3 regions of the Pseudarthrobacter sp. 01T43 genome follow, and region 2 is predicted to be linked to each of the others. Evidence: riboswitches for the same ligand, from Rfam matches in the RefSeq annotation. Region 2 holds a riboswitch; each other region holds the start of a gene.
What was found. Region 2 has a riboswitch for S-adenosylmethionine ahead of AC1DIM_RS08000 (aminotransferase class V-fold PLP-dependent enzyme). Riboswitches for the same ligand answer to the same signal wherever they lie in the genome.
Positions count from the first base shown of each region.

Region 1: linked by a shared signal. The riboswitch ahead of metX (homoserine O-acetyltransferase MetX) and the one ahead of AC1DIM_RS08000 (aminotransferase class V-fold PLP-dependent enzyme) in region 2 are both predicted to bind S-adenosylmethionine.
Region 3: linked by a shared signal. The riboswitch ahead of AC1DIM_RS13390 (DUF1737 domain-containing protein) and the one ahead of AC1DIM_RS08000 (aminotransferase class V-fold PLP-dependent enzyme) in region 2 are both predicted to bind S-adenosylmethionine.

Region 1 is NZ_JBFTPV010000008.1:166,308-176,764, forward strand. It holds gene AC1DIM_RS10355 (DUF1295 domain-containing protein) at 1-594, shown strand, start outside; gene AC1DIM_RS10360 (GNAT family N-acetyltransferase) at 658-1,680, opposite strand; gene AC1DIM_RS10365 (glycine--tRNA ligase) at 1,683-3,068, opposite strand; gene AC1DIM_RS10370 (DMT family transporter) at 3,245-4,210, opposite strand; gene AC1DIM_RS10375 (RNA-binding S4 domain-containing protein) at 4,243-4,476, shown strand; gene AC1DIM_RS10380 (alpha/beta hydrolase) at 4,573-5,223, opposite strand; gene AC1DIM_RS10385 (SGNH/GDSL hydrolase family protein) at 5,319-6,167, shown strand; gene AC1DIM_RS10390 (hypothetical protein) at 6,365-6,913, shown strand; gene metX (homoserine O-acetyltransferase MetX) at 6,991-8,106, opposite strand; SAM riboswitch class IV at 8,120-8,233, opposite strand; gene AC1DIM_RS10400 (bifunctional o-acetylhomoserine/o-acetylserine sulfhydrylase) at 8,317-9,678, opposite strand; gene AC1DIM_RS10405 (VOC family protein) at 9,886-10,457, shown strand, end outside.
Region 2 is NZ_JBFTPV010000006.1:40,423-50,879, reverse strand. It holds gene AC1DIM_RS08045 (DUF4097 family beta strand repeat-containing protein) at 79-921, shown strand; gene AC1DIM_RS08040 (PadR family transcriptional regulator) at 921-1,535, shown strand; gene AC1DIM_RS08035 (50S ribosomal protein bL37) at 1,647-1,721, shown strand; gene rsrA (mycothiol system anti-sigma-R factor) at 1,839-2,099, opposite strand; gene AC1DIM_RS08025 (sigma-70 family RNA polymerase sigma factor) at 2,096-2,947, opposite strand; gene AC1DIM_RS08020 (DoxX family protein) at 3,270-3,803, shown strand; gene aroA (3-phosphoshikimate 1-carboxyvinyltransferase) at 3,810-5,201, shown strand; gene rsgA (ribosome small subunit-dependent GTPase A) at 5,185-6,300, shown strand; gene hisN (histidinol-phosphatase) at 6,355-7,167, shown strand; SAM riboswitch class IV at 7,327-7,440, shown strand; gene AC1DIM_RS08000 (aminotransferase class V-fold PLP-dependent enzyme) at 7,476-8,897, shown strand; gene AC1DIM_RS07995 (MFS transporter) at 8,907-10,238, opposite strand; gene AC1DIM_RS07990 (class I SAM-dependent methyltransferase) at 10,406-10,457, shown strand, end outside.
Region 3 is NZ_JBFTPV010000014.1:16,899-27,355, reverse strand. It holds gene AC1DIM_RS13430 (energy-coupling factor transporter transmembrane component T family protein) at 1-629, shown strand, start outside; gene AC1DIM_RS13425 (UDP-N-acetylglucosamine 1-carboxyvinyltransferase) at 765-2,288, shown strand; gene AC1DIM_RS13420 (endonuclease domain-containing protein) at 2,410-3,234, opposite strand; gene AC1DIM_RS13415 (glutamate--cysteine ligase 2) at 3,482-4,705, shown strand; gene AC1DIM_RS13410 (LysE/ArgO family amino acid transporter) at 4,781-5,404, opposite strand; gene AC1DIM_RS13405 (LysR family transcriptional regulator ArgP) at 5,474-6,406, shown strand; gene AC1DIM_RS13400 (O-succinylhomoserine sulfhydrylase) at 6,369-7,577, opposite strand; gene AC1DIM_RS13395 (rhodanese-like domain-containing protein) at 7,578-7,988, opposite strand; gene AC1DIM_RS13390 (DUF1737 domain-containing protein) at 7,985-8,260, opposite strand; SAM riboswitch class IV at 8,274-8,388, opposite strand; gene AC1DIM_RS13385 (hypothetical protein) at 8,495-8,989, shown strand; gene opgC (OpgC domain-containing protein) at 9,105-10,457, shown strand, end outside.

The sequences.
Region 1 (10,457 bases), on a different contig from region 2:
GCTGCCTGGGGCCTGCGGCTCGGAGTCCATATTGGCTGGCGGGCGCGGGACGGGCATGAGGACCCGCGCTACAAGGAATTGTTGAAGGCAGCACCGGGCTCCCGGAACGTCCATGCCCTGCGCCGCGTCTACCTGCCGCAGGGGCTGGTGATGTTCTTTGTGTCCCTGACGCTCCAGGTCGGAATGTTCGCCACCGGCGCCGTGGGCTGGGTTGCTGTCCTGGGCATCATGCTATGGGTGACGGGGTTTGTGTTCGAGACGGTTGGCGACTGGCAATTGGCCCGGTTCAAGAAGGATCCGGCGCGCCGCGGGACGGTACTGAACACTGGTTTGTGGCGGTACACCCGGCACCCGAACTATTTCGGTGATGCTGCGGTCTGGACGGGCCTCTTCCTTGTGGCCGCAGATTCCTGGCCGGGCATCCTCACTGCACTGTCGCCGGCCCTGATGGTTTGGACGCTTACGGCCAAGACCGGCAAGCCCCTCGCCGAGAAGGCAATGTCCGGCCGGCCCGGCTATCAGGAATACCTTGAGACAACCAGCGGCTTCATCCCGTGGCCGCCCAAGCGCCGAAAATTTCCCCCAACTGGGTAGCAGCAGATGTCGGTTTGAGAGCTCAAAACGACATCTGCTGCGACCTACTTGGGTAGGTTGGGGTCAGTCAGAAACGACTAGTGTGTCCGTCCCCTGCTGGTGCGCTCTGCCGCTTTCCAGCAAGGGCTCGACGGCGGCTCGCAGCGCAGCCATCGAATCGTCCAGTTCCAGCATGACCGGGTGCTGGTACGCGAGGAGCGCGAGCAGGTCGCGGACCGCGGCGGCGGCGTCTTCGGGGTCCAGTGCGGGTTCGTGGCCCACAAAGACGTCCGTCGGCTGGGTTCCCTGGGCGGGAGCCGCGGGGTCCTGGGCCGGCTCCGCGTAGCTCACGGCAAAAGCCCGGATGCGTCCCTTTTTGCTGGGGGCAACACCGGCGCCGAAAGCGGACTCCGGCTTCGCGCGCAGCACAATCGCACCATGGGCGCCGGTGAGGTCGTCCAGGAACAGCTTCTGCACCTGCCCCACCGACAGCACCCCCGGCGAATCCCAGCCGTGGATGGCCGTGTAGTAGCGGCCTACGACGTCGGTCAGCTCCACCGAACCTGTGGCGAGGTCCATCACGACGTCGGAGCCGGCGTTTTCGTCGTTCGCCAGGCCGCCCGCTTCGTTCTTCGCGGGGAAGACCGGCAGCTTCAGGGCCCCGGGCTCCACCACGACCAGCCGGGAGCGCTGGATGGGCCTCAGCCCGTATTCCCCGGCGAACGCGGCCCCGGGGCTTCCGGGCTGAACCTTGGCGCGCAACTTGAAAACGCCCGACGGCGCCTGCTCAACTTCGCGGCGCAGCATGGTCAGGAGCGTGGCACCGATGCCTGCGCGCCGGTGGTCCCGCGCCACTTCGATATAGGCCCACAGCCGCTCCGGGTGCAGGGACGCCTCGTAGACCACACCGGCCCCTACCGGGATACCGACGCCGTCGATCACGTCCTCGGCCACGATGCAGCGGCGCCACGGGGTGCCGTCCGTCCCGGCCGAGGAAACGGTGAGGGCACCGCGGAACTGCCGTGCCTGTTCGGTCTCCGGGCCGCCCCAGATTTCGAGCAGCGCCAGGTCGTCTCCCTCGCGCCATTCGCGGTATTCGATGGCCATGCTCAGGCGCCGATCAGGCGGGCGGCCAGGTAGCCTTCAACCTTGTCCAGTGAGACGCGTTCCTGGCTCATGGTGTCCCGTTCACGGATGGTCACGGCCTGGTCGTCGAGGGTGTCGAAGTCCACGGTGATGCAGAACGGCGTGCCGATCTCATCCTGGCGGCGGTAGCGGCGGCCGATCGCGCCGGCGTCGTCGAAGTCGATGTTCCAGTTCTTGCGCAGCTGCGCGCCCAGGTCCTTGGCTTTCGGTGAGAGGTCCTCGTTGCGGCTCAGCGGCAGCACTGCTGCCTTGACCGGCGCCAGCCGCGGGTCCAGCTTCAGGACCGTGCGGACGTCGACGCCGCCCTTGGCGTTGGGTGCTTCGTCTTCCGTGTAAGCGTCCACGAGGAACGCCATGAAGGACCGGGTCAGGCCCGCGGCCGGCTCGATCACGTACGGTGTGTAGCGCTCGTTGGTGGCCTGGTTGAAGTAGCTCAGGTCCTGGCCGGATGCCTTGGAGTGCGTGGTGAGGTCAAAGTCGGTGCGGTTGGCGATGCCTTCCAGCTCGCCCCATTCCGAGCCCTGGAAGCCGAAGCGGTATTCGATGTCCGTGGTGCCCTTGGAGTAGTGGCTAAGCTTCTCCAGCGGGTGCTCGAAGAAGCGCAGGTTCTCCTCGCGGATGCCCAGCCCGGTGTACCAGGACATGCGCTCCTTCATCCAGTACTGGTGCCACTCTTCGTCCGTGCCGGGCTCGACGAAGAATTCCATTTCCATCTGCTCGAACTCCCGGGTGCGGAAGATGAAGTTGCCAGGTGTGATCTCGTTCCGGAAGGACTTGCCGATCTGGCCGATGCCGAACGGCGGCTTCTTGCGGGAGGTGGTCAGCACGTTGCTGAAGTTCACAAAGATGCCCTGGGCCGTTTCGGGGCGCAGGTAGTGCAGGCCTTCCTCGCTCGCCACCGGGCCCAGGTAGGTCTTCAGGAGGCCGGAGAATTCCTGCGGCTCGGTCCATTCACCACGGGTGCCGCAGTTGGCGCAGGCAATGTCCTTCAGGCCGTTCTCGGCGGGACGGCCCTTCTTTTCCTCGTACTCTTCCTCGAGGTGGTCAGCACGGTAGCGCTTGTGGCAGGAGAGGCACTCCACCAGCGGATCGGAGAAGACCTCCACGTGGCCGGACGCTTCCCACACCTGGCGGGGCAGGATGACGGAGGAGTCCAGGCCAACCACGTCTTCGCGGCCGCGGACCATGGACTGCCACCACTGGCGCTTGATGTTTTCCTTCAGCTCGGCACCCAAGGGCCCGTAATCCCACGCGGAACGCGAACCGCCGTAGATCTCACCGGCCTGGAACACGAAACCCCTCCGCTTGGAGAGGGAGATGACCTGGTCGAGAACGGACTTTGGTGCCATGGTGGAACTCCAATTTCTACAGGGCCGCTGGGTGCGGTCCGCGGTTATTTTGGCCCGGACGCACGGTTGTGCGATCCCGCTGGTGGCGGGGGGCAGACGAAGGAAGCAGGGTGCAGAACAAGGCGCAGAGGACTGCGTGTCCTAGCCTACCGGCCGCAGGGCCGTGGGGCGGCGCGCTACCGGCGGAATGCGCCGCGGGGCCAGGGAAGCGTGGCCACCAGGATCGCGGCGAGTGTCAGGATGGTGCCCAGCACGGTGGGCAGCGCCACCACGGAGCCGGGTGCGGGGACCACGACGTCAAGGATCAGGGAGCCCACCAACTGGCCGGCAATCATGCCCAGACCCGTGACCAGGACGCCCAGGCCGCGGACCAGCACGGCGGCCAGCCCAATGAAGATACAGCCCATGGGCCCGCCGAGGTAATACCACCACTCCCCCGGCAGCGGATTGCCCGCACCCGCGACAGCAACTTTTATGCCCCACACCACCCACAGGAGGATGCCGCCGGCGACGAAGTTCACCAGCGTCGCCGCGATGGGCGTGCCGTAGTGGAGGGTTGCGGTCCCGTTCATGGCTTGCTGGAAGCTCATCAGGAATCCCGCTGCCAGTGGAAGAATCAATGGCAGCAGCAGCAAGCCGACATCGGCGGCGTTGCCAAAGCGCGGGGACACTGCCCATGCCACGGCAATGATGGTCAGCACGCTCCCGACGATGCGGACTCCCGTGATGCCGCGCTTGCCGCCCGGGCCGATACCGAGCCGGTCCACGAGGAGTCCACTGAGGGTCTGCCCGGTGACGGTGGCCACGGTGAACAGGGCAACGCCCAGCAGGCCCACAGTGCTGGACTGGGCAAAGACGAAGAAGGCGCCCACGCCGCCGGCGAGGACGTAATACCGGGGAAAGCTGCGTTCCCGGAGGACAGGGACAATGCGGGCCAGCCCTGCCCGGCCCCGGGGCAGCAGCAGCGCGATGGCCGCAATCAGGATCAGACCCGTACTGAAGCTCACTACCGCTGCGGCGATGCCGTCGTTAAGCCGGACCCCAAGGGCACCGTTGATGCGGCCCTGGACAGGAATGGCCAGCCCTGCGCCGACTGCCAGTGGAAGGCCCGCGAGCAGCGGCAGCCGTGGGGTGTGGGTCATTGAATTCACCTTACGTCAGGCATCATTGCTTTATGAGCAACCAGGACATCGAAGAGATCCCTATCCGTGACAGCATGATCCGGCTTGGCCAGCTCCTGAAGCTCGCCAGCCTCGTGGAAGACGGTGTGGAAGCTGCCGAGCTCATCAAGAGCGGCCTCGTTAAGGTCAACGGCGAAATCGATGAACGGCGCGGCCGCCAGCTGCACAATGGCGACACCGTCACAGTGAACGGGCAGACCGTCAGGGTCGTTGCCCCGGAAGCCTGAAGAACGCGACACCCGACGCGCGGGCGGGGCGGCTGACCCCTGCGCGATGACAACGCGACCTGCGGCACCAAGCCGCCGGCCGCCGTCGTACGTTCCTTAGTTGTTCAGCACTTCGTGCGTCAGGAACTCGGAGACATGGCCGACTTCCTGCTGGTTGATGCCGTGCCACATCCCCGTATAAAGCACCTTGGTGAGCTTCACGTGACCCCTGACCCAGCCCATGGTGTACTCGATCTTGTCCGCGGTGATCACCGGGTCCTGCTGGTCGCGGCCCCAGAACAGCGGCACGGAGCCGTCCAGTTCGCCGTCCTTGAACGCGGGATCGCCGCTGGCGTTGACAACGAATCCTGAAAGCCCGACGACGGCGGCATAGTCCGCGGGCCGGTACCGGAGCAGCGTGGTTGCCATGGCCATTCCCATGGAAAAGCCGAGCAGCGTCACGGACGGGTGGCCGGCTTTGACTGAGTCGATCCAGTCCTGCACGTACTCAGCCGCCTGCTTCACGGCATCCAGGGAGTAGTCGATGGTGTCCGTCAGCGGGAACCACATGAATCCCGGCCCGGTGGGCAGCGGCGCCCTGAGCGAGGCAACAACAAATTCGTCGGGCAGCATGTCCGCCAGGCTCAGGAGGTCCTGTTCATTGGCCCCGTAGCCATGAAGCAGCACCAGCAGCGGCCGGCCGGAGCGCTGCTCCTCGGGCCGGGACCACATAACAACAGGGGCAGGAAATACTTCGGCGTCAGTCATGGTTTCCATTCTTACAGTTACCCAGCGGTAACTACCTACGGTCGCGTAGCTTGAGAACGAAAGGGCAGGATAGGACCGTGACTGACGCAAGAGCCATGCAGAACCATCCCACGGCAACACAAGCCCACCCTTGGAGCCGTTACGTAGCCATGGGCGACTCCTTTACCGAGGGCATCGGAGACCCGGAACCTTCAAGCCCCGGCGGGTTCCGCGGCTGGGCGGACCGGGTGGCAGAGGAACTGGGCCGCGGCCAGGATGATTTCGCCTATGCCAACCTGGCTGTCCGCGGGCGGCTCCTGCAGCAGATCGTGGACCAGCAGCTCGCAGCATGCCTGGCCCTCAAGCCGGACCTGGTCACTCTTTCCGCCGGCGGCAACGACCTGATCAGGCCCGGCGGTGACCCGGATGCCCTCGCTGAAAAACTCGACTCGGTGGTCCAGATCCTTTCGATGGGCGGCGCCACGGTGGTGCTGTTCAACGGCCCGGACACGGGTTCCTCGGTCCTTGGCCGGATCCGCAGCAAAGTGGCCATCTACAACGAGAACCTGCGCACCGTAGCCGCCCGCCACGACGCCGTCATCGCGGACATGTGGTCCCTGAAACAGCTCAACGACCCACAGATGTGGGACGTGGACCGACTCCACTTTTCGCCACTGGGCCACCACACCATCGCGGCCATGGTGCTCGATTCGCTCAACGTCAGCCACACGCTCGAACCCAGTACGCCGAAGCCTTTACCGCCGCGGACCTGGCGCGAAGCCCGCAGCGGAGACCTCGTGTGGGCCCGCGAATACTTCGTTCCATGGGTGGTCCGGCGGCTGCGTAACCGCTCCTCCGGCGACGGGATTACGGCAAAGCGCCCGACGCCGGGGCCTGTCTTCGGCCCGGGGGTTCCCTTGGGTTCCGGTGAAGGTCCGCTGGGCACCACCGAGGTCCGCCACTAGCCCCGGGCACCAACGCCCGCATGAGTTGTTCGGCTCGTCGGATCCGGCCCCGCTGCCAGGGCAACTGGTGGACGCGCCGTTGACACCGCAGGACATGTTTACGGCGCCTTCCCGGGATTCGGGCCGCCTGGGTGGGTTCGGGGACTGAGGCACCCCGGGGCTTAAGCTGGAAGGACACATAGGAGAGGCACTACACCGTGAACAGCTTGTTTTTCTGGATCATCATCCTGTCGTTTGTTGTACCGATGGCGATGCGGATGTACCGGAAGTCTGTCAACAAACGGAACCAGGGGCAGGGCTTCTCCGGAGGCTACCCGGGCCAGTATCCCGGTCAGTTTCCCGGGCCGCAGAGCCGGCAGCCCCGGGACGGCTACACGCAGCAGGATTACATGAGTGGCGGCTACCGCGAGATCATGAGCCCACAGCCCCTCCCGCCGGGCGAGCCTCTTCCGCCCATGCAGCCGATCCCCCCTGCGAATCAGCAGTTCCCCGGCCAGCAGTTCCCGCCGTACGGCCAGTCCCAGGATTATGGACAGCCACAGCAACATGGGCAGCCCCAGTATGGCCAGCCAGGACAGCCCCCGGAAGCCCCAAAGGCTCCGGCTGCCCCCGGGACTCCGCCGCCGCCGTCGGCCCCGCAGGGCTACCGCGCACGTAAGCTCGCCGAACTGGACCAGCAGTACAGCAATGGCGAGCTGGCCATGGAGGAGTACATGAAGCGCCGCGCGGACATCATGAACGGCTGAACAGTCACACCCGGAACCAGACCACCCCGAACATTACATGCAGACCAAGAACACCCTGGCCAACACACGTATCGGCGCTAGACCAGGAATGCGCTCCGCAGTTGGCTGCCGAGCTGCCCGATCTCGGTCAGGAAACCGTCGTGGCCGATCGGGGCCTCGATGACGTGCACGCCAACGTCCCCCGGCAGCGCGGCAGCGAGCTCGCGGGACTGGGACGGGAAGTAGAGCCGGTCGCTGTCCACGGCGGCCACAAAGAACTTGGCGGTGGCGCGTCCAAGGGCCTCGTCAAGGGATCCCCGGCCCCGCGTGACATCGTGGCTCATCAAGGCATCGGTGATCGCGATGTAACTGTTGGCGTCGAACCGGCTGACCAGCTTTTTGCCCTGGTGGTCCAAGTAGCTTTCCACCTGGTAGCGGCCGCGCTCCCCCAGCGCCGCGGCCTTGAACGGCGATTCGGGGACCTGCGCTGAACGTCCGAACCGGCCGTCGAATTCCGCCGCGGAGCGGTAGGTGATGTGCGCGATGCGCCTGGCCAGGGCGAGGCCGTCCTCGGGCAGCGGTCCGCCGTAATAGTCGCCGTCGTTGAAGTTGGCGTCTTGCCGGATGGCGAGGGTCTGGGCCTGCGCGAAGGCGATTTGTTCGGCCGTGCTCGCGGCCCCCACGGAAATGACTGCGCAGCGCTGCACCCGCTCCGGAAAAGTGACCGCCCACTCCAGGGCCCGCGCCCCTCCCATGGAGCCGCCCAGCACGGCAAACCAGCTGCGGATGCCCAGCTGGTCCGCCAGCCGCGCCTCGGCCGCCGTTGTGTCGCGCAGGGTTACCAATGGAAACCGGGACCCCCACGGCTTTCCGTCCGGAGCTTCCGACGACGGTCCGGTGGAGCCGTAGCAGCCGCCCACAATGTTGATGGAAACCACAAAGAAGCGCTCCGTGTCCACCGGCGCGCCGGGTCCGGCCAGCTGCTCCCACCAGCCGGGCTCGTCGCTGTCGCCGCGCGTCACGTGTGTGCTGCCGGTGAGGGCATGTTCAATCAGGACAGCGTTGGAGCCGTCCGCGTTCAGGGTTCCCCACGTTTCATACGCCAACGTGACGTCCGGCAGGTAGCCGCCGGCTTCGAGTTCCAGGCCCCCGATGGTGGCATAGCGGACCACGCCGTTTCCGGGGGCTGCCGTTCGGGAGATGGTGATCGTCATGGAAAGGACCTCTTCTACGCGCTTGCCGCCGTCATTTGACCGGCCGGCCAGGTCCTCACCCGGGGCACCCCACCACGGAAGAGGGTTGCCGGCCAGCAAGCCGGGGCTGTCGCTGGCACTCATGACCTGGTTCGAGTGTACGAAACAGCCCCGGCTTATGGCTAAGCGTGTGACCGGTTATGACTTCACGGAATTGACTCGCGAGGTGGCTTACTGCTGGCTATCCGCTGTGTCCTGTCCTGCCCCGGTGGCCTGTTCCGCGCTTTTAGCTGCCCGGAAGCCGGCTTCGAGGTCGGCGATGATGTCATCGATGTGCTCGATACCCACGGAAAGACGGACCAGCCCCGGCGTCACGCCGGCGATGGCCTGCTGCTCGGCCGAGAGCTGGCTGTGCGTGGTGGAGGCCGGGTGGATGACCAGTGACCGGACGTCCCCGATGTTGGCCACGTGGGAATGGAGCTCCAGGGCGTCCACGAAGCGCTTGCCTGCCTCGGCGCCGCCGGCAAGGTTGAATCCGACTACCGCGCCGGTGCCCTTGGGTCCGTATTTGAGTCCCCGCTGGTACCACGGGCTGGACGGCAGGCCCGCATAGGCGACCGATTCGACGTCGTCCCGCGCTTCAAGCCACCGCGCCACTTCGACGGCGTTCGCCACGTGCCGTTCCACTCTGAGGCTCAGTGTCTCCAGCCCCTGGGCAATCAGGAAGGCGTTGAACGGGGACACTGCGGAGCCAAGATCGCGAAGCAGCTGGACGCGGGCCTTCAGAATGTAGGAGAGGTTGGCGCCGAGGGCTCCGTCCTTGCCAAGATCCCGGGCGTAGACCAGGCCGTTGTACGTGGGGTCCGGGGTATTGAAGCCGGGGAACCGCTCAGGGTCCTTGCCGAAGTCGAAATTGCCCGAGTCCACGATCACGCCGGCGATGGCCGAGCCGTGGCCGCCCAGGTACTTGGTGGCGGAGTGGACCACAATGTCCGCGCCCCATTCGAGCGGGCGGATCAGGTAGGGCGTGGACAGCGTGTTGTCCACGATCAGCGGCACCCCGGCGGCGTGCGCGGCCTGCGAGACGCCTTCGATGTCCAGGACGTCCTGGCGCGGGTTGGAGACGACCTCGCCGAAGAAGAGCTTGGTGTTGGGCTGGACGGCGTCCCGCCACTGGTCCAGGTTGTCCGGGTCCGCCACAAACGTGACGGAGATACCGAACTTCTTCAGCGTGTGCGCCAGCAGGTTGTAGGTGCCTCCGTAGAGGCTCGGGCTGGCCACCACATGGTCACCGGCTTCGGCGATGTTCAGGATGGCAAAGGTTTCAGCTGCCTGTCCTGAACTCAGCAGCAGGGCCCCGAGCCCGCCCTCCAGGCTGGCAATGCGCTGTTCCACGGCGTCCTGCGTGGGGTTGCCAATGCGGGTATAGATCGGCGCGAGTTCTGCGAGGGCGAACCGGTTGGCGGCGCTTTCCGCGCTGGGGAAGACGAACGACGTCGTCTGGTAGATCGGCAGTGCGCGGGCGCCGGTGGCGCTATCCGGCTCCTGTCCAGCGTGGATCTGGCGGGTTTCGAAAGACCATCCGTTCGACATTCAGAACTCCTTTGACGACGAGGTGTGGCACTGCACATGTGCGTTCAGTCTAGGAAGGCTTCCTGACTGGGAACAGGATTATGACGAAGGTGGTCGGCAAGGGCGTTTTCGGCCTCGATGGGCACGATTCACCTCCGGCAACGAAACAAAAACCGGGTAAGGCAACCCTTAGCTGAGAGGGGCATCACAAAGTGCCAAGATGATGGCATGCGCATGGATCACGTCTCTTACGCCTGTGAACAAGATGGCCTCGCTGCCACCACCGAACGTATTTCGTCTGCCCTCGGCGTTGAAGCCGTGAAGGGTGGAGTGCATCCCCGTTTCGGAACCCGAAACATGATCATTCCCCTCGCCGGCCACAAGTACCTGGAAGTTGTGGAGGTCCTGAACCACCCCGCCTCGGACAAGGCTCCCTTTGGGCAGGCTGTCCGGGCCCGCTCCGAAGCCGGCGGCGGCTGGATGGGCTGGTGTGTCGAAGTGGAGGACCTCGCCCCCTTCGAACACCGCCTGGGCCGCGCCGCCGTCAACGGAAACCGAAAGTTCCCCGACGGCCGCGAGCTGGTCTGGAAGCAGATCGGCATTCTGGGCCTCATTGCGGACCCGCAGGTTCCCTACATGCTTAAGTGGGAAGGCGACCCCGCCCTCCACCCGTCCAACGCCTACGAAAGCAACGTCAAGATGAGCTGCCTGACTATTGCGGGTTCCGCAGAGCGCGTGACGCAGTGGCTGGGTGAGCCGGTTGAGAAGCCGCTGGAGGATGTAGCCGTTGAGTGGGTGGC
Region 2 (10,457 bases):
CGATATATCTTGACCTTCGCCGTGCCCCGATATACCGTGAGGGAATCAATCACGATATATCGCGGCCTTGGAGGATACATGTCAGAGAACAGCTGGACCGTCACCGGCCCGCAGGTCATCGACCTGGACGACGTAAAGTCACTGAAGCTCGGCATGGTCCGCGGGAGGTTCGACATCGTCGCCCACGCGGACTCCGTAGTCCGACTGGAGATCAACGACGTCCAGGGCGATCCTGTTGCCGTCTCGCTGACGGACGGCAGGCTTGAGGTCCGCCATCAGCTCCACGGCCCGCAAGGCTGGTTCAAGAACCTGATGGGCACGGTAAACCAGAACAGCAACAATTCCGCGGTGATCAGCATCGGGGTGCCCGCCGGGGTCGAGGTGGAGGCCGGCACCGTCAGCGGCGATGGCCTGGTGTCCGGCATCAGCGGGCACACCCGCCTCAACACCGTGTCGGGCTCTGTGATGGCGGACGGGACGTCCGGTCAGTTGCACGTCAACACTGTCAGCGGCGAGGTCATCGCACGGAACCACGACGGCGTCCTCACCGCCAAGAGTGTCTCCGGCGAGGTTACGGCTTCCGGCCGGTTCACAAGCATCAGGGCCAATACCGTCAGCGGTGACATGAGCTTCGACCTGCTCAGCTTCACGAACGATTTCGGTGCCAACTCCGTTTCGGGGGATGTCACCATTCGGTTGCCGCACGACGTCGGCGTGGACATCGTGGCGAAATCCGCCAGCGGTGTGGTGGTGATCGATGATCGTCAGTACTCCCAGCCCGGCGGCAAGGTGGAAACCATCGCAGGACCGGACCGCAAACTGATGCTGGTCCGCACCAACTCAGTGTCCGGCAGGACGTCCATCTTCCACGGACAGCCAGCCCGGAACGACGTTGCGCAAGATCCGGAGGCGGGGCACTAATGCCCCCGGTCTTCGCCCACGGTGCGCTGCGGCTGTACCTCCTGGCACTGCTGGAATCCGGGCCCAAGCACGGCTATGAACTGATCAAGGCCCTCAGTGAGCGGTTCGGCGGCACATACTCCCCCAGCGCCGGGACCATCTACCCGCGCCTGGGCAAGCTCGAGGAGGAAGGCCTGGTTGCCACCGAAACAGCAGGCCGCCGCACCAACTACCGGATCACTGCGGCGGGGCTCGCAGAACTAAACAAGCGCCGGGACGAACTCGCCGGCGTCGAAAATGACATTTCCGCCTCGGTCCGGCGGCTGGCGGACAACCTGCGCGCGGACATCCGCGCCAACATGCGCGGACTGCGTGCCGATTTGGCCGCCACGGCCGAGGCTGCCCGCTCCACCGCCCGCGCCGCCGACTTCAGGAAAGCCGGCAGCCGCCAGACGTCCGAAGGGATCCGCGAACTCAAGGAAGCCGAAATGCTGCTCCAGGCGTTCCGGGACGATCTCCGGGTGGAACTTCGCCTTCAGGCCAGTCGGCAGGCGCTCAGTCCCGTCACCCTGGAAACAGTCAGGACGGTACTCGATCAGGCGCGCATCGCCATCCGTAACTCGCTGCCAGGCTAAACCGCACGTCGCCATTATTGACGGGAAGCGTTTCGCGTTTCGCGGCGTGTCCCATGGTGTGGGAGACTTGAGGGCAGCTCTTTTGAGTACCAACATTTAAGGAGGCCAGCTATGAGCAAGCGTGCACGTAAACGTCGTGACCGTAAGCGTGGCGGCGCGAACCACGGGAAGCGCCCCAACACCTAAGCCAATGCTTGGAGTAACGGTTTAAGCGAAGGACCCCGGTAGCCACCTGGCTTCCGGGGTCCTTCGTCTTTGCGGCTGCTCACTCGTTACAGGCCGCCGCCGCACTGTCTGCCGGGGTCAGGCACCCACGGGACGGATGGCGTGGATGCGGTCCAGGATGGCGTTCTTCAGGTTGTCGGGCGCAGCCTCGGTGCAGGAGCGCTTGACCATGTTGCGGATGACGCACTCCAGGTCATACTGCTCGGTGCATTCAGGACAGTCATCAAGATGGTTCTTGATTTCGGTGATGTCCTCGCGGGTCAAGGCTCCGTCGAGGTACTCGTAGATGCGTTGCATCCGCGTGTCATCGCAGTCGCCCAATCCTTGGCAGTCGCTCATTTCCTGTTCTCCTGTTGTGTACTCGCGGCCGTGTCCTGTGATTCGACGGCGCCTTTGAATCCTCGATCGGCGGCATAGTCCGCCAGCAGGTCCCGCAACATTTTCCGGCCGCGGTGAAGCCGGGACATCACGGTGCCGATCGGCGTGTTCATGATGTCCGAAATTTCCTTGTAGGCGAAGCCTTCGACGTCGGCAAAGTACACCGCCAGGCGGAACTCCTCGGGGATCGACTGCAACGCCCGCTTGACGTCAGAGTCCGGCAGGTGGTCAAGAGCCTCGGCCTCAGCCGACCGCAGGCCACGGGAGGTGTGCGACTCCGCCCTGGCCAGCTGCCAGTCCTCGATAGTGTCCGAGTTGGACTGCAACGGCTCGCGCTGCCGTTTCCTGTACAGGTTGATGTACGTATTGGTCAGGATCCGGTACAGCCACGCCTTGAGGTTGGTGCCAGGCTTGTACTGGTGGAACGCGGAAAACGCCTTGGTGTAGGCCTCCTGTACCAGGTCTTCCGCGTCAGCGGGGTTCCTGGCCATGCGCATGGCGGCCGAATAGAGCTGATCCACATACTGCATGGCGTCACGCTCGAAGCGGATGCGGCGTTCCTCGGTTGACTCGGTGGCGACGTCCACGGGCTGCTCCGTCGAACCGGATTCGGCTGCTGCGGGCCCGGCCGTCTGCGGCGCTGCCGCCTCAGGTACGGGTGCCGCCGCTTCGGGTACGGCCGTCCCAGGCCCATCCACAGGCGTCTCCACGCCCGCCGCGGGGGAACCGGGCTGGGCGTCGCCGCTGGTTTTGGCGCCGCGTTGCGGGGCCCCATACATGGCCTCAACGGCCGGATCCACGGTACTCATTGCGCCCAAGTCTACTGTGACGGCCTTGGCGCGCGGCGTGCCGTACTCCGGAGGATCTGATTCCAGAGCCTGAAGCGTGAGTGGACCGGATGTCTCCAGCCCGTCTGTCAGCAACCTCAAGGGCCACTCCGTTCTCTTCCAAGCCGACTTGAGATGGGCCAGTGCGCCCGGCAAAGTATTTGGCCAGCTAGACCTACTGCCGCCGGTGTTCGACGGACCTGCAATTCACAACCTCCGGTGGCGGGCAAATATTCCTCAAAAGTGCAAGACTAGAACGGACTCCGCCGCATTCGACGCGGTTCGTTCAGCCAGGAGGAAATTCATGTCCTTTGTCCGTACCCTCGCCCGGCCTATGCTGGCCTCCAGTTTCGTTTTCGCAGGACTGGACAAGCTGAAGAACGCCGATGACACCGCGCAGCAGCTCTCTCCGCTCCTGCAGAAGGCCGCCGCGTCGCTGCCGTTCCAGGCCGACGAGAAGATGCTGGCCCGCGTGATCGGCGGAACCCAGGTGGGTGCCGGCGTGCTGTTTGGCCTGGGCAAGTTCAGCCGACTCTCGGCCACGGTACTGACAGTCATTTCGCTCCTGAACACCTTTGTGGAGTGGCGCAGTGCCGATATCAGCACCAAGGAAGGCCGCCAAGCCCGCCGAAACCAGCTGTTGAAAAACGCTTCCCTCAGCGGCGGCGCCCTGCTGGCCTCGGTGGATACCGCCGGCAAGCCCGGCCTCGCCTGGCGTGCCGAGCACATTGCTGCCGACGCCCGGAAGACTGCTGCGGGGGCCCGGAAGACCACCGGCAAAAAGCTCCATGAGGCAGACAAGGCTGTGCGCCGCGCCGTGCACGCGACGGGGGCATAAGGCCGAATGACAGGCTCCACCCCGCCAGCATCCCCCGATTCCGACAACCTCATCCCGAACTGGCCTGCCCCGTTTGCCGCCCGTCCCATCAACGCCACGGTTACGGTGCCGGGTTCGAAATCGCTGACCAACAGGTTCCTGGTGCTGGCCGCGCTGGCTGACGGCCCGTCCCGCCTGCGCGCACCCCTGCATTCCCGCGACTCAGCCCTGATGATCGAGGCCCTCCGCCAGCTGGGAGCCACCGTCACGGAGGTGCCCGGGGACGGCGCGTTTGGGCCCGACCTTGAGGTCACGCCGCTCAGCCAGGATGCTGCGTCGGCACGCACGCACATCGATTGCGGCTTGGCCGGAACGGTGATGCGTTTTGTGCCGCCGCTGGCGGCGCTGCGGAGGGGTGCCAGCGTTTTCGACGGCGACCCCCACGCCCGGAAGCGCCCCATGGGCGCCATCATCGAGGCGCTGCAAGCGCTCGGCGTGGCCCTGACAACGGACGACGGCGGCGCCCCCTCCGCACTGCCGTTCACTGTTGAAGGCACCGGCGAAGTCCGCGGCGGCCACCTGGTCATTGATGCAAGCGGGTCATCGCAGTTCGTTTCGGCCCTCCTGCTGGTGGGTGCACGGTTCACCGAGGGACTCCATCTGGAGCACGCGGGCAATCCGGTGCCCAGCCTGGACCACATCAACATGACAGTGGCCGTGCTTCGCGGCGCCGGGGTGTCCGTGGACGATTCCAGGCCAAACCACTGGGTGGTGGAACCGGGTCCCATCCGTGCCCTTGACCAGCGCATCGAACAGGACCTCTCCAACGCCGGCCCCTTCCTGGCCGCGGCCCTGGCCTCCGGCGGGACAGTAAGGATCCCGGACTGGCCCGCCGAAACCACCCAGGTGGGTGACCAGTGGCGGACCATCCTCGCAGACATGGGCGCAGACGTCAGCCTGGCTGACGGCGTCCTGACCGTCACCGGCGGAGCCGAGATCAAGGGCGCGGAATTTGACGAGACCAGCGAGCTCGCCCCCACCGTGGCGGCTCTGTGCGCACTGGCCAGTAGCCCGTCGCGGCTGACCGGCATCGCCCACCTGCGCGGCCATGAAACTGACCGGCTGGCAGCGCTGGTCACCGAAATCAACCGCCTCGGCGGTGACGCGGAGGAGACCACCGACGGCCTGGTGATCCGCCCGGCCACGTTGCACGCTGGCGTCGTCCACAGCTACGCAGACCACCGAATGGCCACCGCGGGGGCCATCCTGGGCCTGGCAGTGCCGGGCATTGAAGTGCAGGACATCGGCACCACCGCCAAGACCATGCCGGAGTTCCCGCAGATGTGGGCGGACATGGTGGCCCAGGGCGCAGTCCCCGCCAACGGGACGGAAGGTTCCAGCGGTGGCCCGCAGCACTGATTCGTGGGACGAGTCCGACGTCCGGATCCGCCCCAGCAAAAAAGGCTCACGGCCCCGCACCAAGGACCGTCCCAGCCACGATGACGCCGTCACGGGCCGCATCATCACGGTGGACCGCGGCCGCTACACCGCCGTGGTGGGCGAGGACTCGGGCGACGAGCGGATCATCATCGCCGCGCGCGCCCGTGAACTGCGCCGCTCCCCCGTGGTGGCCGGCGATTTTGTGTCCCTCGTCGGAGACGTCTCCGGGGAACCCGACACCCTGGCGCGCCTGGTCCGGATCCAGGACCGCCGCACCCTGCTGCGCCGCAGCGCCGATGACACGGATCCCATCGAGCGCGCGGTGGTGGCCAACGCCGACCAGCTGGTGGTGGTGGTGGCCGCCGCCAACCCGGAGCCGCGCACCGGATTCATCGACCGCGCCCTGGTGGCGGCGTACGACGCCGGCATTGAGCCGCTGCTGCTGGTCACCAAGGCGGACGTCAAGGATCCGGCGGAACTGTTGTCCAATTACGAGCATCTGGACTTCCCGGTCATCATCAGCCGGACAGCCGATTCCGCCGCCTCGGGCATCGATGCGCGCTCCGATGACGGCCTGTCGGCCCGTCTGGACAGTGACGCTGTTTCCCAGCTCCGGGCCTACCTGGACGGCAAAGTCACCGTGATGCTGGGGCATTCCGGCGTGGGCAAGTCCACCATGGTCAACGCACTCACCGGCGCCGAACGGGCTACCGGCGGCGTGAACGCGGTGACGGGCCGCGGCCGCCACACCTCGTCGTCGGCCCTTGCCTTGAAACTGGCAGGCGCACCGGCCGGGAGCTGGATCATCGACACCCCGGGCATCCGCTCGTTCGGTTTGGCCCACGTGGACGCGGACCGGATCCTGCGGTCCTTCCCGGACCTGGAGCCGGGCACGGACGCCTGCGAGCGGGGCTGCAAACACAACTCCGCCGCCGTCAACTGCGGGCTGGACTCGTGGGTGGCCGAGGGGCATGCCGGCCCGACCGGCCCCGCCCGGCTTGCCTCACTGCGGCGGCTGCTCGGCACCGACCCGCGGCTGGAAGGCCAGGAAACCAAGGAACTGGGCAGCATCAGCTAGCGCCTGGGCGCCGAGGTCCCCAACCCGGCGGCCCTTAGACGGTAGTTTGTAACCATGATCCAACCCGCTTCGAGCTACAACGATGACCTCCGCCTGGCCCATGTGCTGGCTGATTCCGTGGATGACCAGACCATGAGCCGCTTCAAGGCCCTGGACCTGCACGTCGAGACCAAGCCCGACCTGACGCCGGTCACGGATGCGGACAAGTCGGCCGAAGAGGCCATCCGCGGCCAGCTGTCGCGCTCGCGTCCCCGGGACGCGGTCCTCGGCGAGGAATTCGGCAGCTCCGGCCACGGCTCCCGGCGCTGGATCATTGATCCGATCGACGGCACCAAGAACTTTGTCCGCGGCGTACCCGTGTGGGCCACCCTGATTGCCCTCGTGGACGAGGGCGAACCCGTGGTGGGCGTGGTCAGTGCACCCGCGCTGGGTAAACGCTGGTGGGCGGCGAAGGGTGCCGGCGCCTACATGGGCAAGTCCCTCGCGGCAGCAACGAGGCTGCGGGTCTCGAATGTGTCCAACCTCGCCGATGCGTCCCTGTCCTATTCCAGCCTGGGCGGCTGGAAGGAACGCGGCAACCTGGATGAGTTCCTGGGCCTCACCGAGGACGTTTGGCGCACCCGGGCGTACGGTGATTTCTGGTCCTACTGCATGGTGGCTGAAGGCTCCGTCGACATTGCCTGCGAGCCCGAGCTGAACCTCTACGACATGGCTGCCCTGGTTCCCATCGTGGTGGAAGCCGGCGGCCGTTTTACGTCGTTGGAAGGCCAGGACGGGCCCTTCGGTGGCAATGCGCTGGCCACCAACTCCATCCTGCACTCCGAGGTACTCAAGCGGCTGAACCCGGATCTGGACGACCTGCTTTAGGCCTCATGCTCCGAATATTTGACGGCGGGCGCCTCCACTGAAGGGCGCCCGCCGTCGTTTCTTCGACAAAACTCCTGTTTCCTCAAGCAGTCGTAATAAACGCCTTAACATTCCATGGGGCTTTTCCGTTGCCGCGGAGATGTCCTACGCTCTTTAACAGGTCACGAGTGCCAGCGCTAAACCCCGGTTTGCTGGCCGGCAACCCTCCATTCGCGGTGGGGTGCCCCGGGTGACGACCAGGCCGGTCCTCAATGGGCACGGCAAGCGCGGATTCCCGGCACCGGGAGTCCTTTTAAAGTGAGGTCTCCGTGACAACTGCCACCGTCTCCCCCGCCGTCCCCAACACCGCCGCCGCAGCTCTTTCCGGCGAACTTGCCGCCATCGCCGGACGCCCTCTGTCCGCCGTCACCGGCGCAGAAATCCAGGCTCCGCTGATCCAGGGCGGCCATATCCGCTACGCCAACCTCGACTACGGCGCCTCGGCCCCCGCCCTCTCCGTGGTCTCGGCCTACCTCAACGAGATCCTGCCGTTCTACGCCAGCGTCCACCGCGGCGCCGGCTACGCGTCACAGATCAGCACCTCCGTGTATGAGAACGCCAGGAACATCGTGCGGGACTTCGTGGGCGGCCGGCCGGATGACTCCGTGATCTTCACCCGCAACACCACCGATTCGCTGAACCTGCTGGCGGGTTGCCTGCCGCACACGGAGGGCCAGCCCTCCGGCGACGTCCTCTACCTTGACATCGAGCACCACGCCAACCTCCTGCCGTGGCAGGGTGTCCCGCACCGCAGCGTGGTGGCCGCTCCAACCATCACGGGGACCATCGCAGCCCTGCGCGCCGAACTTCAGCAGGGCCACGTCAGCCTGCTCGCTGTCACCGGAGCCTCCAACGTGACCGGCGAAATCCTCCCCATCCGTGCCCTCGCCGCGCTGGCCCACGAACACGGCGCCCGCATCGTGGTGGATGCCGCACAGCTCGCACCGCACCGGCGCATTAACATCAGCTCCGACGACGTCGACTACCTCGCCTTCTCCGGCCACAAGCTCTACGCACCGTTTGGCGCCGGCGTCCTGGTGGGGCGCACGGACTGGCTCGACGCCGGCACTCCGCACCTGGCGGGTGGCGGCGCCGTCCGTGAGGCAAAGCTCGACGCCGTCAGCTGGGCCACCGGCCCGGCCCGCCACGAGGGGGGCTCGCCCAACGTCCTGGGCGCCGCCACGCTGGCCCGCGCCACGCAGGTCATCGCTTCATTGGACCAGGAACGCTGGCACGCCCATGAGGCTGCCATCAGGTCCTATCTCGTGGAAGGGCTGCAGAAGATCGACGGTGTGACGGTCCACCAGATCTTCTCGGACACCGATCCCGGCACCGGCACCATCGGAGTAGTGAACTTCTCCGTGGCCGGTTACGACGCCGGATTGGTCGCCGCGTACCTTTCGGCAGAGCATGGCGTCGGCCTGCGGGACGGTCGCTTCTGCGCTCACCCGCTGCTCAAACGCCTCGGCCTCCCCTCCGGTTCGCTGCGCGCCAGCTTCGGCGTGGGGTCCCGGCTGGAGGACGCCGAACGGCTGCTCACCGGCCTCGAACAGCTGCGCCGCACGGGCCTGGGGTGGGACTACGTAGTGGATTCAGGCCGCTGGGTTCCGGCCAATGACGCCCGCACCTACCCGCATTGGGCACCGAACACGCCCGGCACCGCCGGGGCGGCTCCCTGCCTCGACGACTGAGCTCCTTGGCTAGGCCTGGGCGGTGGCGCCGTCTGTGGGCTTCACGACCCGGGCCGGGTTCCGGATGCCCAACGCTGAGACCGCGCCACCAATGACCAGGAGGATGCCGGTGGCGATCAGCACCCGATGGAATCCGTCCAGGTTGAGCTGCTTCCCGGCGATGAGCCCGACGAAGGCGATGCCAACCAGGCCCGATACACGGGCAACCGCGTTGTTTACTGCCGAGCCAATGCCGGACTGCTGCTCGGAGATCGAGCCCAGGATGGCCGCGGTAAGCGGTGCAACTGTTGCGGAGAGCCCCGCCCCAAAGAGGATGATTCCCGGCAGCAGTTGATTCCAGTAGTTGACGGGTAGTTGTGATGACACCATCAGGAAGTAGCCGAGGCCGGCACCGGCCGGGCCCAGCGCCATGAACCAGCGCGGGCCGTATCGGCCGGCGAGTGAACCGAACCATGACGACAGGAAGATACTCAGCAGGCTGACCGGCAGCAGGGCGACGGCGGCGAGTGTCGCCGAGTATCCGGCCACCTGCTGCAGGAAAAGCACGATGATGAATCCGCCGATGGAGAGCGCGGCATAGATGAACATGGTGGCCATGTTTCCCGCCGCAAAGTTTCTCACGGCGAAGAGACTCAGCGGCATGAGGGGCTGTTTCGCTGTTGCCTGCCGCCAGATGAACGCCGCGAAGCAGACGACTCCCAGGATCAGGGGCACCAGGATGCCCGGGCTTCCCCACCCTTGTGTGGCCTGTTCGATCAGGGCATAGACCGGTCCGGCCAGCCCCAGCACACACAGCACGGCCCCGGGATAATCGATGCCCACCCCTGCCTCGCGGACGTCGGAGGCGCGAAGCACAGCCAGGAGACATAAGGTCACCACAATCGGCACAACATTGATGCCAAACACCCATCTCCAGCCGACAGAATCCACCAGGACGCCGCCCACGAGCGGTCCGGCGATGAAGGCCACGGTGGTACCGGCGGTCCACTGGCCAATGGCCTTGGCCCGGGCGGCGCCGTCAAAGTGCGAGGTGATGAGCGCCAGCGAACTGGGCACGAGCAGAGCCCCGGCGATGCCCTGCAAGGCCCGGGAAATGATCAGCATTTCAGCGCTGGGGGCGAACGCGCACATCAGTGACGTCACCCCGAAACCGATCAGTCCGGTGCGGAGAATGAGGACCCGTCCGAGTACGTCAGAGAGCGAACCCGCAAGCAGGATGAGTGACCCGAGCGTGATCAGGTAGGCGTCCACGACCCATTGCTGGGTTGTCAGGCCGCCGCCCAGGTCACGGGATATGGCAGGTAGCGCCACGTTGATGACGCTGCTGTCCAAGAAGGACACCAAAGAGGCGAGAATCGAGATCCACAGGACGAGTCTCTGTGCACGTGTCGTCGGAGGAAAGCCCACTCCTCCAGTAAACACCGCCCGGGCAACTGCGGGCGGTTCACTGGCATCAGGTAGTTTAAGTTTGAAGGATACCCATGGACATTAGGTGAAGGAGGCCGCACGTGGCACGGGGTGGCCCCAGGCTTGACCACGGCCGGCGCCTGGAGCTCGGAC
Region 3 (10,457 bases), on a different contig from region 2:
CCGGACTATCGCTGCGCCTGCTCTGGCAACGCGGCTGGCCCCTCATCATCGCGGCAGCGGTGGGTGGCTGGAGTACGGCGATTGTCGCTGCGGACAGCGGTACTGTACTGCTCGACGTCGGGATCTGGTCCATCAGCGAAGGTTCCCTTCGGCTGGGGCTCGGGTTCATGCTGCGCGGACTCGCGATAGCCCTGCCGGCCATCCTGCTGATGACCTGCACGGACCCGACCGACCTCGCGGACGCGTTGGCGCAGAAAGCCCGCCTTCCGCACCGGTTCGTGCTCGGCACGCTGGCCGCGATGCGGCTGGTGGGACTCCTGGCCGAGGAATGGCAGACCATCGGCATGGCCCGGCGTGCCCGGGGCGTGGGATCACACGGCAGCCCGCTGCAGCGGCTGCGGGCCACGCTCGGGCAGGGTTTTGGGCTGCTGGTTCAGGCGATCCGGCGCGCCTCCCGCCTGGCTGTGACCATGGAAGCCAGGGGTTTCGGCACCGGTCAGCGCACCTGGGCACGGGAGTCCACCTACTCGCAGCTGGACGTCTGGGTGGTGCTGGGCGGCGTACTGATCGCTGCGGCTGCAGTGGTTGCCGCAGCGGGGATGGGGACTTGGAACTTTGTTTGGCGGTAGTTGGCGGGGCGAAGGGGTAGGTGGACCTTGAGTTCCGACTCGCGAATATCGCATGAATCGGGTATGAATCTGCCCACGTTGTGTGTCTCGGCATAAAATGGCTCCTTCATAGCTCATCTGTGATATTTTCTTCCCATGACTCAGGAAACTGCCGAGCACATTGCCGCTACGCTCAAGGACGCCCGGATAGACAAGGGCTGGACCCAGGGCCAGTTAGCCGAGGCGCTGGGGACCAGCCAAAGTGCCATCGCCCGGATGGAGCAGGGCAAGCAGAACCTCAGCCTCAAGATGATCCAGCGGCTCGAAACGATTCTCGAGCGAAGCATCGTCAAGGTGGGCAAACCGCAGATGACCCACCTGCGGATCGAAGGCGGCCGGACCCTGTCCGGGTCGGTGGATGTCAACAGCAGCAAGAACGCCGGCGTTGCCCTGCTCTGCGCCAGCCTGATCAACCGCGGCACCACCGTGCTGCGCAGGCTCGCCCGGATCGAAGAGGTCAACCGGATCGTGGAGGTGCTGACCAGCATCGGCATGGAATGCACCTGGCTTAACGACACGGACCTCCAGCTGCGCCGGCCCGAAGTCCTGGACCTGGCGGCCATGGACGTGGACGCTGCGCGCCGCACCCGCAGCGTCATCATGCTCCTGGGCCCGCTGCTCGACGAGAGCTCGGAGTATCGCCTCCCCTATGCAGGCGGCTGCGACCTGGGCACGCGCACCGTGGAACCCCACATGCAGGCGCTGCGCCAGTTCGGGTTGTCCGTGGAAGCGAGGGCCGGCTTCTACGCAGTCCAGGCTCCGCAGCCGGACACCCGGAACCGGTCGTTCGTGCTGTCTGAGCGCGGGGATACCGTGACCGAAAACGCGATCATGGCTGCGGCGCACCGCAGGGGAACCACAGTCATCCGCAATGCGAGCCCCAACTACATGGTCCAGGACCTGTGCTTCTACCTGCAGATGCTTGGCGTGCAGATCGACGGCGTGGGCACCACCACCCTGAAGATCACTGGGCAACCCCGTGTGAACGTCGATATTGAATACTTTCCGTCCGAGGATCCGATTGAAGCGATGAGCCTCATCACCGCCGGCATCGTCACCAACTCGGAGGTGACAATCCGGCGTGTACCCATCGAGTTCATGGAGATCGAGCTGGCCACGCTGGAGCAGATGGGCCAGCAGCTGGAGATCTCAGGGGAGTACACGGCGCGCAACGGACGGACCCGGCTCGTGGATGTGACCACCAAGCCGTCCGAGCTGCGCGCACCGGAGGACAAGATCCACCCCATGCCGTTCCCGGGGCTGAACATCGACAACCTGCCGTTCTTCGCCGTCATCGCGGCCAACGCGCACGGCCAGACCATGATCCACGACTGGGTCTACGAGAACCGGGCCATCTACCTTACGGAACTCAACCGGCTCGGCGCCCAAGTGCAGCTGCTGGACCCGCACCGGATCTACGTCAACGGCCCCACCAAGTGGCGCGCCGCCGAGGTGGGCTGCCCGCCGGCTCTCCGCCCGGCCGCCTGCCTGCTGCTAGCCATGCTCGCGGCACGGGGAGTCTCCGAGCTGCGTAACATTTACGTGATCGAGCGCGGTTACGAGGACCTCGCCGAGCGGCTCAACACCATTGGCGCCAAGGTGGAGTACTTCCAGGACTGACGCCGGGGGGTTTTTGCCAAGCCCGGCCGGTTCTGCACCATCATTCGGCCTTATCGTGGTTCGGACGGCGCCGTTCCGGGTCCGCGGGTCAGGCCCGGGCCGGATGATTGAGCAGAATCCGTCACCCTCTCGGCCGGCCACGTTTCAGGACCGCGTGGATCTCCTTCAAGACCATGTCCGGGCCGTTCCAGATCTGTTCCGGGGCGTAGCTAAGGACCGCGTAAGCCTGCGTCTGTGCGATGTTGGACCGGCTCATGTCCTTCCGCCAGGCGGCGCGCGAGCTGTGGAACTGGAAGCCGTTGACTTCCACAATGAGCCAGCCGTCGATCAGGAAGTCCACGCGTCCGACGCCGGCAATCTGCACTTGCCTGTCGAACCGGAGCCCCGCTGACTCGAACAGCAGCCGGGCACTGATCTCCGGGACGGACTCGGACAAGCCGTCCGCCTTAGCCAGCCTCCTACGCGCTGGGCCGTAGTACTTCGCTGTGAGCTCTGCTTCCAGGACTGCCCGGGGTAGGCCATGCTGCGTCATCGCCGACTGCGCCATGGCTATGGCGTCCACTTCGGCCAGGCACGTTAGGCCGTGAATGACGGTGTCCTCAAGACTTGCGATGGGTAGCCGTTGGTCCCCTGTGAACCGGAGGCGACCGTGTTTTGGGGCATGCCTGCCGCGGCGGTGTTTGCTGGCCAGATGGAGCCGGCCGGGCATGTCCTTGAGCCACAGTCCATAGTGGGACGCGCCGGAGGCACAGGTTACGAGCGAATCGCTGACTATCGCCCGCAGGAACCCGGGGTCTGCATCAGGCAATGCCCAGACGCCCTTCCTGGGCTGGCTGGCTCCGGCTGTTGCCAAGTTCCGCACCGCACGGTCCGAGTAGCCTTCCCGCCGCAGGGTGCCAACCCGCGCCACGCCGCCGAGGGATGTCAAGAACTCCAGGGGATCCATAGACCGAGTTAGCCACGGTTTTGGCTTGGTGCGGACGGGCGAATGGCTGTATGTGGACACCCCGGGCTGTGGGGGAACGGTGCCCCGACGGGTTCTGCACCATCATTCCGCTGGCTCGGAGTGCCGGCGGCGCCGTTCCGGGCCATCCCGCTCTGTCCGAGGGAATGATGGCGCAGAATCCGGCAGGTCAGAATCTGCCTCCGGACCGGGCTGCCGCGAGCCCGGCCGGGTGACGCACAATATAACCATGCGAACTTTCGGCGTCGAGGAAGAGCTCCTGATCGTTGATCCGGACTCGGGGCAGCCGCTTGCGCTGGCGGACGCCCTGCTTTCGGGGCACCGGCTGGCGGCCGACGACGCCCCGCCAGACCCGTATGCGGGGAGGGCCCGGGACGAAACCGAGTACGACGACGAAATGGGCTTGAGTGCCGAGCTGAAGCTTGAACAGATCGAGACGCAGACGCGTCCGTGCCTTGAGTATTCGGAGCTGCTCCCGCAGATTCGGGCCGGCCGCCTGCTCGCGGACCAGGCGGCACGCAAATTCGGCGCGAGGGTGGCTGCACTGGCCACTTCTCCGTTCGGGTTGGCGAGCCACACCACCCCGGACCCGCGTTATGCCCGGATGCTGGAGCGTTTTGGCCTGACCGCCCAGGAACAGCTGACGTGCGGCTTCCACGTCCATACGTCCATCGAGTCCGAGGACGAGGGCGTGGCCGTGCTGGACAGGATCAGGGACAAGCTGGCCGTCCTCACCGCCCTGAGTGCCAACTCCCCGTTCTGGATGGGGATGCACACTGGGTTCGCAAGTTACCGCACCCAGGCCTGGAACCGCTGGCCAACATCGGGCCCGTCCGCCATCTTCGGCACGTATTCCCAGTACCGGCGGGTGGTGACGCGCCTGCTGGACAGCGGGGTGATGCTGGACGAAGGCATGATCTACTTCGACGCCCGCCTTTCCCGGAACCACCCCACCGTTGAGGTCCGGGTGGCCGACGTCTGCCTCCGGGCTGAGGACGCCGCCCTGATCGCAGTGCTGGTGCGGGCCCTGGTGGAGACGGCCAGCCGGGAATGGCGGGAGGGGGTTGAACCCGCTCCGGTGCCCACCGTGCTGCTCCGGATGGCGGCTTGGCAGGCGAGCAGCAGTGGCCTGGGCGGTGAACTGCTGGACTTCGGCACCTTCAGGCCTGCCCCGGCAGTCGACGTCGTCCGTTCCCTCGTGGATTACTTGGCGCCCGTGCTTGCGGAACAGGGTGAACTGGCACTGGCCAGGCAAGGCGTGGAGGACATTATTTCCCGTGGCACCGGCTCCGCCGAGCAGCGACGCGTCCGGGACGCGGCGACTCAAACAGCGCCCGACGACGGCGGGCTGGGTGCCGTTGTTGCCCACGCAGTGGGCGTCACGATGCGCGGTACGTCCGGGCAGCCACAGGTTGATGAAGCGCCCGATTTGCTGCGGGTGCGCCAGGTCTGACCTCACCGGTGATTCCGGCGCTGCCCGACGGGCACCTCCGGCCAACAGCCCGCAAGTCCGGCAGGCCCCGTGCCCTCAGCCGCCCAGGGCCAGCCGTATCCCCAACGTCAGCATCACGGCTGCGACGAGGCCGTCGAGAAGGCGCCAGGAGGAGGGCCGCGCAAAGAAGGGGCGAAGGACTCGGGCCCCGAATCCCAGCGCACTGAACCACACCACGCTGGCCGCGATTGCACCGGCACCGAACCACCACCGCAAGTCGTGCGTTTGCTGGTTAGCCACGGACCCCAGCAGCAGGACGGTGTCCAGGTAGACGTGCGGGTTGAGCCAGGTCAGTGCGAGCACCGTGGACAGTGCGGCGCCGAGGCCGACGGCGGGCTGCCGGCCGGACGCGGTCAGTGCCCCGGGACGCAAAGCGCGGCGTGCCGCCATGACGCCGTACGCCACCAGGAACGCCGCGCCGGCAAACCGGACCACGGCCACAATCACCGGGTTCGCCTGCAGCAGGGCCCCCACCCCGGCAATGCCGGCGGCGATGAGGATCGCATCCGAGACGCTGCAGACGAGCACGACGGCGGCCACGTGCTCACCCCGGATGCCTTGCCGCAGGACAAAGGCGTTCTGGCTGCCGATGGCCACGATGAGCGCGAGTCCGGTGCCGAAGCCCAATGCTGCGGGGCCCAGCAATCCTGTGAAGTCCATATGTTTCAACGTACGGCCCCGCCTACAATTACTCCAGCTAAACATTCTTACTTATCTTAAGGAAAGCTAATGAAGGCATTCCAGCTGGAGCAGCTCCGAACCTTCGCCACAGTGGTGGAAGAGGGCACCCTGGAAGCGGCCGCCCGCAGCCTGTACGTCACGCCGTCGGCCATTTCGCAGCGGGTAAAGGCGATGGAGGATGCGGCCGGTCAGATCCTGTTGCAGCGCACCAGCCCGGTCCGGCCGACCACCGCCGGCGAGGCAGTCCTGCGGTTCGCCCTGCAGGTCAGGCAGCTGGAGTGGGACGCGCGCCAGGAGCTGGGCGGTGGCCATAGCGCACCGAGCGCACCCATCCCGCTGGTGGTGAACGCCGACTCACTCTCCACCTGGTTCCTGCCGGCGCTGGCAGGCCTGCCGGCGGACCTCGGCGCCTGTTTTGAACTGCGGCGGGAGGATGAGCAGCATTCCACCCGGCAGTTGCGCACCGGCGCTGTGATGGCTGCCGTGACAGCCACGCCGGAGCCGGTTCCGGGCTGCAGTGTGGAGCCGCTGGGTTCACTGCGGTACCGGGCGGTGGCCAGCCCGGGTTATGTGCGGCACTGGTGGCCGGACGGCCCGGAACTGCTGGCGGGCAGCCAGTCACCGGTGGTGGACTTCGACCGCAAGGACGATTTGCAGGCAGGATTCTTCCGCACGCTGACGGGCACAGAGCTGGCGGCACCACGGCACTATGTGCCGTCGTCGGCCGAATTTGCACAGGCCATCCGGCTGGGACTGGGCTGGGGGCTCCTGCCTGAGCAGCAGTGCCTGGCCGACCTCAGAAGCGGGGACCTCGTGGAACTGGCACCAGGAAACCCGGTTGATGTGTCCCTGTACTGGCAGCGCTGGAAGATCGAATCCCCGGCGCTCAACCAGCTGACCGCGGCGGTGCGGCAGGCGGCGGCCAGCCAGCTCCGCCCCGCCGTCAGACCTGCTTCAGTGCCTGTTCGAGGTCGCCGATGAGGTCGTCCACGTCTTCGAGCCCAACAGACAGGCGCACCACGCCGTCGCTGAGCCCGATCGCCGCGCGTCCTTCCGGCCCCATGGCCCGATGGGTGGTGGTGGCCGGATGGGTGATGAGGGACTTCGCATCGCCCAGGTTGTTGGAGATGTCGATGATCCGCAGCGCATCCAGGAGCGCAAAGGCGGCCTCCTTGGCGGAGCGGCCGCCGCTCGCTGCAAGTTCCAGCGTGAGGACCGTGCCGCCGGCCTTCATCTGCTTGGCGGCGAGTTCGTACTGCGGATGTGACGGAAGCAGCGGGTACTTGACCCAGCTGACGGCCGGTTGCTGCTCGAGCCATTCAGCGAGCCGCAGCGCCGATGCGGACGAGTGGTTCACGCGCAGGGCCATGGTCTCGAGGCCCTTCGTGAGGACCCAGGCGTTGAAGGAGGACAGCGCCGGTCCGGTGTGGCGCATGAGCTGCTTGACCGGGCCGTCGATGAATTCCTTGGTGCCCAGGATGGCTCCGCCCATCACCCTGCCCTGGCCGTCGATGTGCTTGGTGCCCGAGTACACAATCACGTCCGCGCCGAACTGCCCGCAGCGCTGCAGCAGGGGAGTGGCAAAAACATTGTCCACGACCACCGTGGCGCCCGCTGAGTGCGCCAGTTCGCTGACCGCGGCGATGTCCACAATTTCCTGCATCGGGTTGGACGGCGATTCGAAAAACACGGCGGTGGTGGGCTCTGACAGGGCTCCGCGCCACTGGTCCAGGTCCGGGCCGTCCACAAATACCGTCTCTACGCCCCAGCGGGGAAGGATTTCGTTCAGGATCACAAAGCAGGAGCCGAACAGTGAACGTGCGGCAACCACCCGGTCACCGGCACCCAGCAGGGCACCCACGGCGGTGAAAACCGCTGACATGCCCGACGCCGTCGCGAAGCACGCCTCGGTGCCTTCGAGCAGTCGAAGGCGTTCCTGGAAGGTGGCCACCGTCGGGTTGCCGTAGCGGGAGTAAACAAACCGTACGTCCTCGCCGGTGAATGCGCGCTCCGCGGCGGCAGCCGACTCGTAGACGAAGCCCGAGTTCAGGAAGATGGGCTCCGTGGTTTCCTGGAACTGCGTGCGGTCGAGGCCGCCGCGGACGGCCTGGGTGTCGGGGCTCCAGCCGGCAGCTTCTTCGTTGAATGTCACTTATTTGCTTCCAAGGTTGGTGGGCAGGCCGCGGTTCTTCCAACCGTTGACCGTCCGCTCGCCGTACCGGTCCGGCTCCCCTTCGAAGCCTTCCAGGACGTTGTAGGAAGTAAAGCCGGCCTGGGTCGCTGCAGTGGCGGCGGCGATGGAGCGCTGGCCTGAGCGGCAGATGAAAACCAGTTCGGTGTCGCTGTCCTCCGGGGCCTGCACTGTGAGGTGGGTGATGAAATCCGGGTTCGGAATGCCGCCCGGGAACGTCCAGGGAATGAACAGGGGATCGTTGTCCGTAGCCTTAGTGTCCGGGATGCCGATGTGCGCCCATTCGCCTTCGGTGCGGACATCCACCAGGATGGCGCCCTGCTCCAGCTTGGTCCAGGCTTCCTGCGGCGTGAGGTCTCCGGCGTAGCTCATGCGTGGCCCTCGCCGTCGAACTCGAGGTCGCCCGTGGATTCGAGATCTTCCACGGCGGTGGCGACGGCGGCATCCGCGCTGGCGATGGCCGCCGGCAGGATGAGCGCCTGGGCAACGATCACGGCGGTGCCGTTGAACGTGGCGGCCGGGCTGCCGTGCAGGACATAGCCCTCGGCCAGTGCGGCGGAAATCCGCTCACAGAAAGTGCGGTCGTCCGGCCCGGTGATAAGCCGGTACGCCAGTTTTTCTTCAGGGACAGGTGCGTCAGACACGACGGATCTCCTTCTTTCACGCTTGCAGCTCGAATGGGTCGATATGCCGAGTATTCACCTGAGGCACCCCGCCGCGATAGGAGGGTTGCCGACCGGCCAGTCAGGGCTTGGCGCCGGTTCTCATTACTCCCCAAAAACGTAACACCCGCCCCGCCCCGCCGCACGGCCGCCGTCGTCATGTTCCGTAACCAACCCGTGCTTCCGCGGGCAGCAACCGGACAGGACAATCGGACCATGGTGGTAGACCGGGGGACGCGGCTGACCGGGACGTGGCGGCGCCTCGTCACCGTGGTGCTGTGTGCTGCGTTCATGATGGTGGCCCTCACGAGTTGCCGGAACCTCGCCGCACCGCCGCCGTGCATGCCGCCCGCGTTCACGGTGACGCCGTCGGAAGCAAAACCCGGCGCCGAAGTCACTGTCAGCGCCTCCGACACCGTCTGCACTGCCCGCTACGGTCAGAATGCGCAGGTATATGTGGAACTGCTGGATGCGTACGGCACCTCCGTGCTGGAAGAACTTGCCCCCATGAACGACGACGGCGGTTTCACTTTGGTGTTCACCGTCCCGGCGGGCATGTCCCCGGGGAAAGCCGCCGTCACCGCGTACCCGTACAACGTGGACTGGTGCGATGACACCGGAGTCAACAACCGGGCGGATGCGGGACCGCGGACCCTGACGCAGGTTTCCTGCGCCCAGCGCCTGGTGCCGCTGGTGATCCTGGCCGGCTGACCCGGACGGCCGCGCAGGTGGGTGGCCGGGATGGGGCTGCCAGGACCGATAGAGTTTTCGCGGGGGCACGGCCGCCATCACTGAGAAGCCGTCCTGGGGGAGGGTCCACACCAGCATGCCAGTAGCCACCGGAGTACGTCGCGTCCTGCCAGGGGTCAGAGGCGGGCTCCTCAGCCCGCTTCCGGCAGCCCTCCTTGCGGCCCTGCTTCTCCTGTTTGCGGTCCTGCCTGCGGGTGCCGGCCATGCGGCCGAGCCTGAGCCCCAGCAGGGCAAGCCCCTGCTGGGGGCGGTCCTGGAGTGGGACGAGGACTCGGCCCAGGGTTTTGCCGAACGGCTCGGGGCTGCACCGGCGCTGTTGGGCCACGAAATCTCGCTGCCCGTCCGGCCCGGTGAGGAACGGGACATCCGCGAGTACCTGGGCCAGGCCGCCGGCCAAGGTTCCCACACCATGCTCACCGTGCGGCCCACCGTGGCACTGGACCAGGTGGACTCGGCGGCGGCCAAAGCCTTCGCGGCCAAGGTGGGGGAACTGGCTGCTTCCTTCAAAGGCACCATCCTGATCCGCTTCGCCCCGGACATGAACTCCAGCTGGGTGGACTGGGGACAGCAGCCGGACGCCTACAAGGCAGCGTTCCGGAACGTTGCCGCAGAGTTTAAAACCACGGACGACGCCGGCACCGTGATGGTGTGGCAGCCCTACCTTGGGCGGGACTACCCGTTCGGGCGGCAGCGGAACTCTCCGGCCGCAGGGACGGCGGGCTTCGCACTGCTGGACACCAACGGCGATGGGCGCTGGGACAGGTCAGATGCCGCCTACGCGCCGTACTATCCAGGCGATGATGTTGTGGAATGGGTGGGGCTGACGGCCTATCACGACGACACCGGCGGCAACTCCGCCGTCAATACCGTCCCGGCTGATGGCGAGTTGCCCGCGATGCTGACCCAGTCAGGCAACGAGGATTTCTACGCCGCCTACGCCGCCGGGCGAAACAAACCGATGCTCCTCCAGACGGCCGCTTACTACAGCACCGCCGCGGGGGGCGCCGCGGAAACTGAGATCAAGTCGCCCTGGTGGGACCAAACCCTGGCCGCCGCCACGTCCGCGGAGTTCTCGCGGATCGCCGCCGTCGTCTGGGACGAACGGACCAGCACCCGGGATACCGGGGTCGTCAGCATTGACTGGCGGCTGACCGGCAATGACACCATTGCCCGGGCTGCCGGTAAGAGACTGGCTGAAGCCGGCCTCACCACCGGGCCGGTGACGGCCGTCAGCGGGGGCCAGCAGGCCACGCACGCCAACTCCCTGTCCGGGGCGGCGGCCTGGAGCGTAGCCGCGGCCATGATCATTCTGCTGGTTGCACTGTGGCAACTGCCGCGGCGCGTCGGGGCGGTGGCCGGCTGGGGCTATGGCCTGCCTTCCAAACGGGATTCCCGCGTGGACCTCCTGCGCGGGCTGGCCATTGTTTTT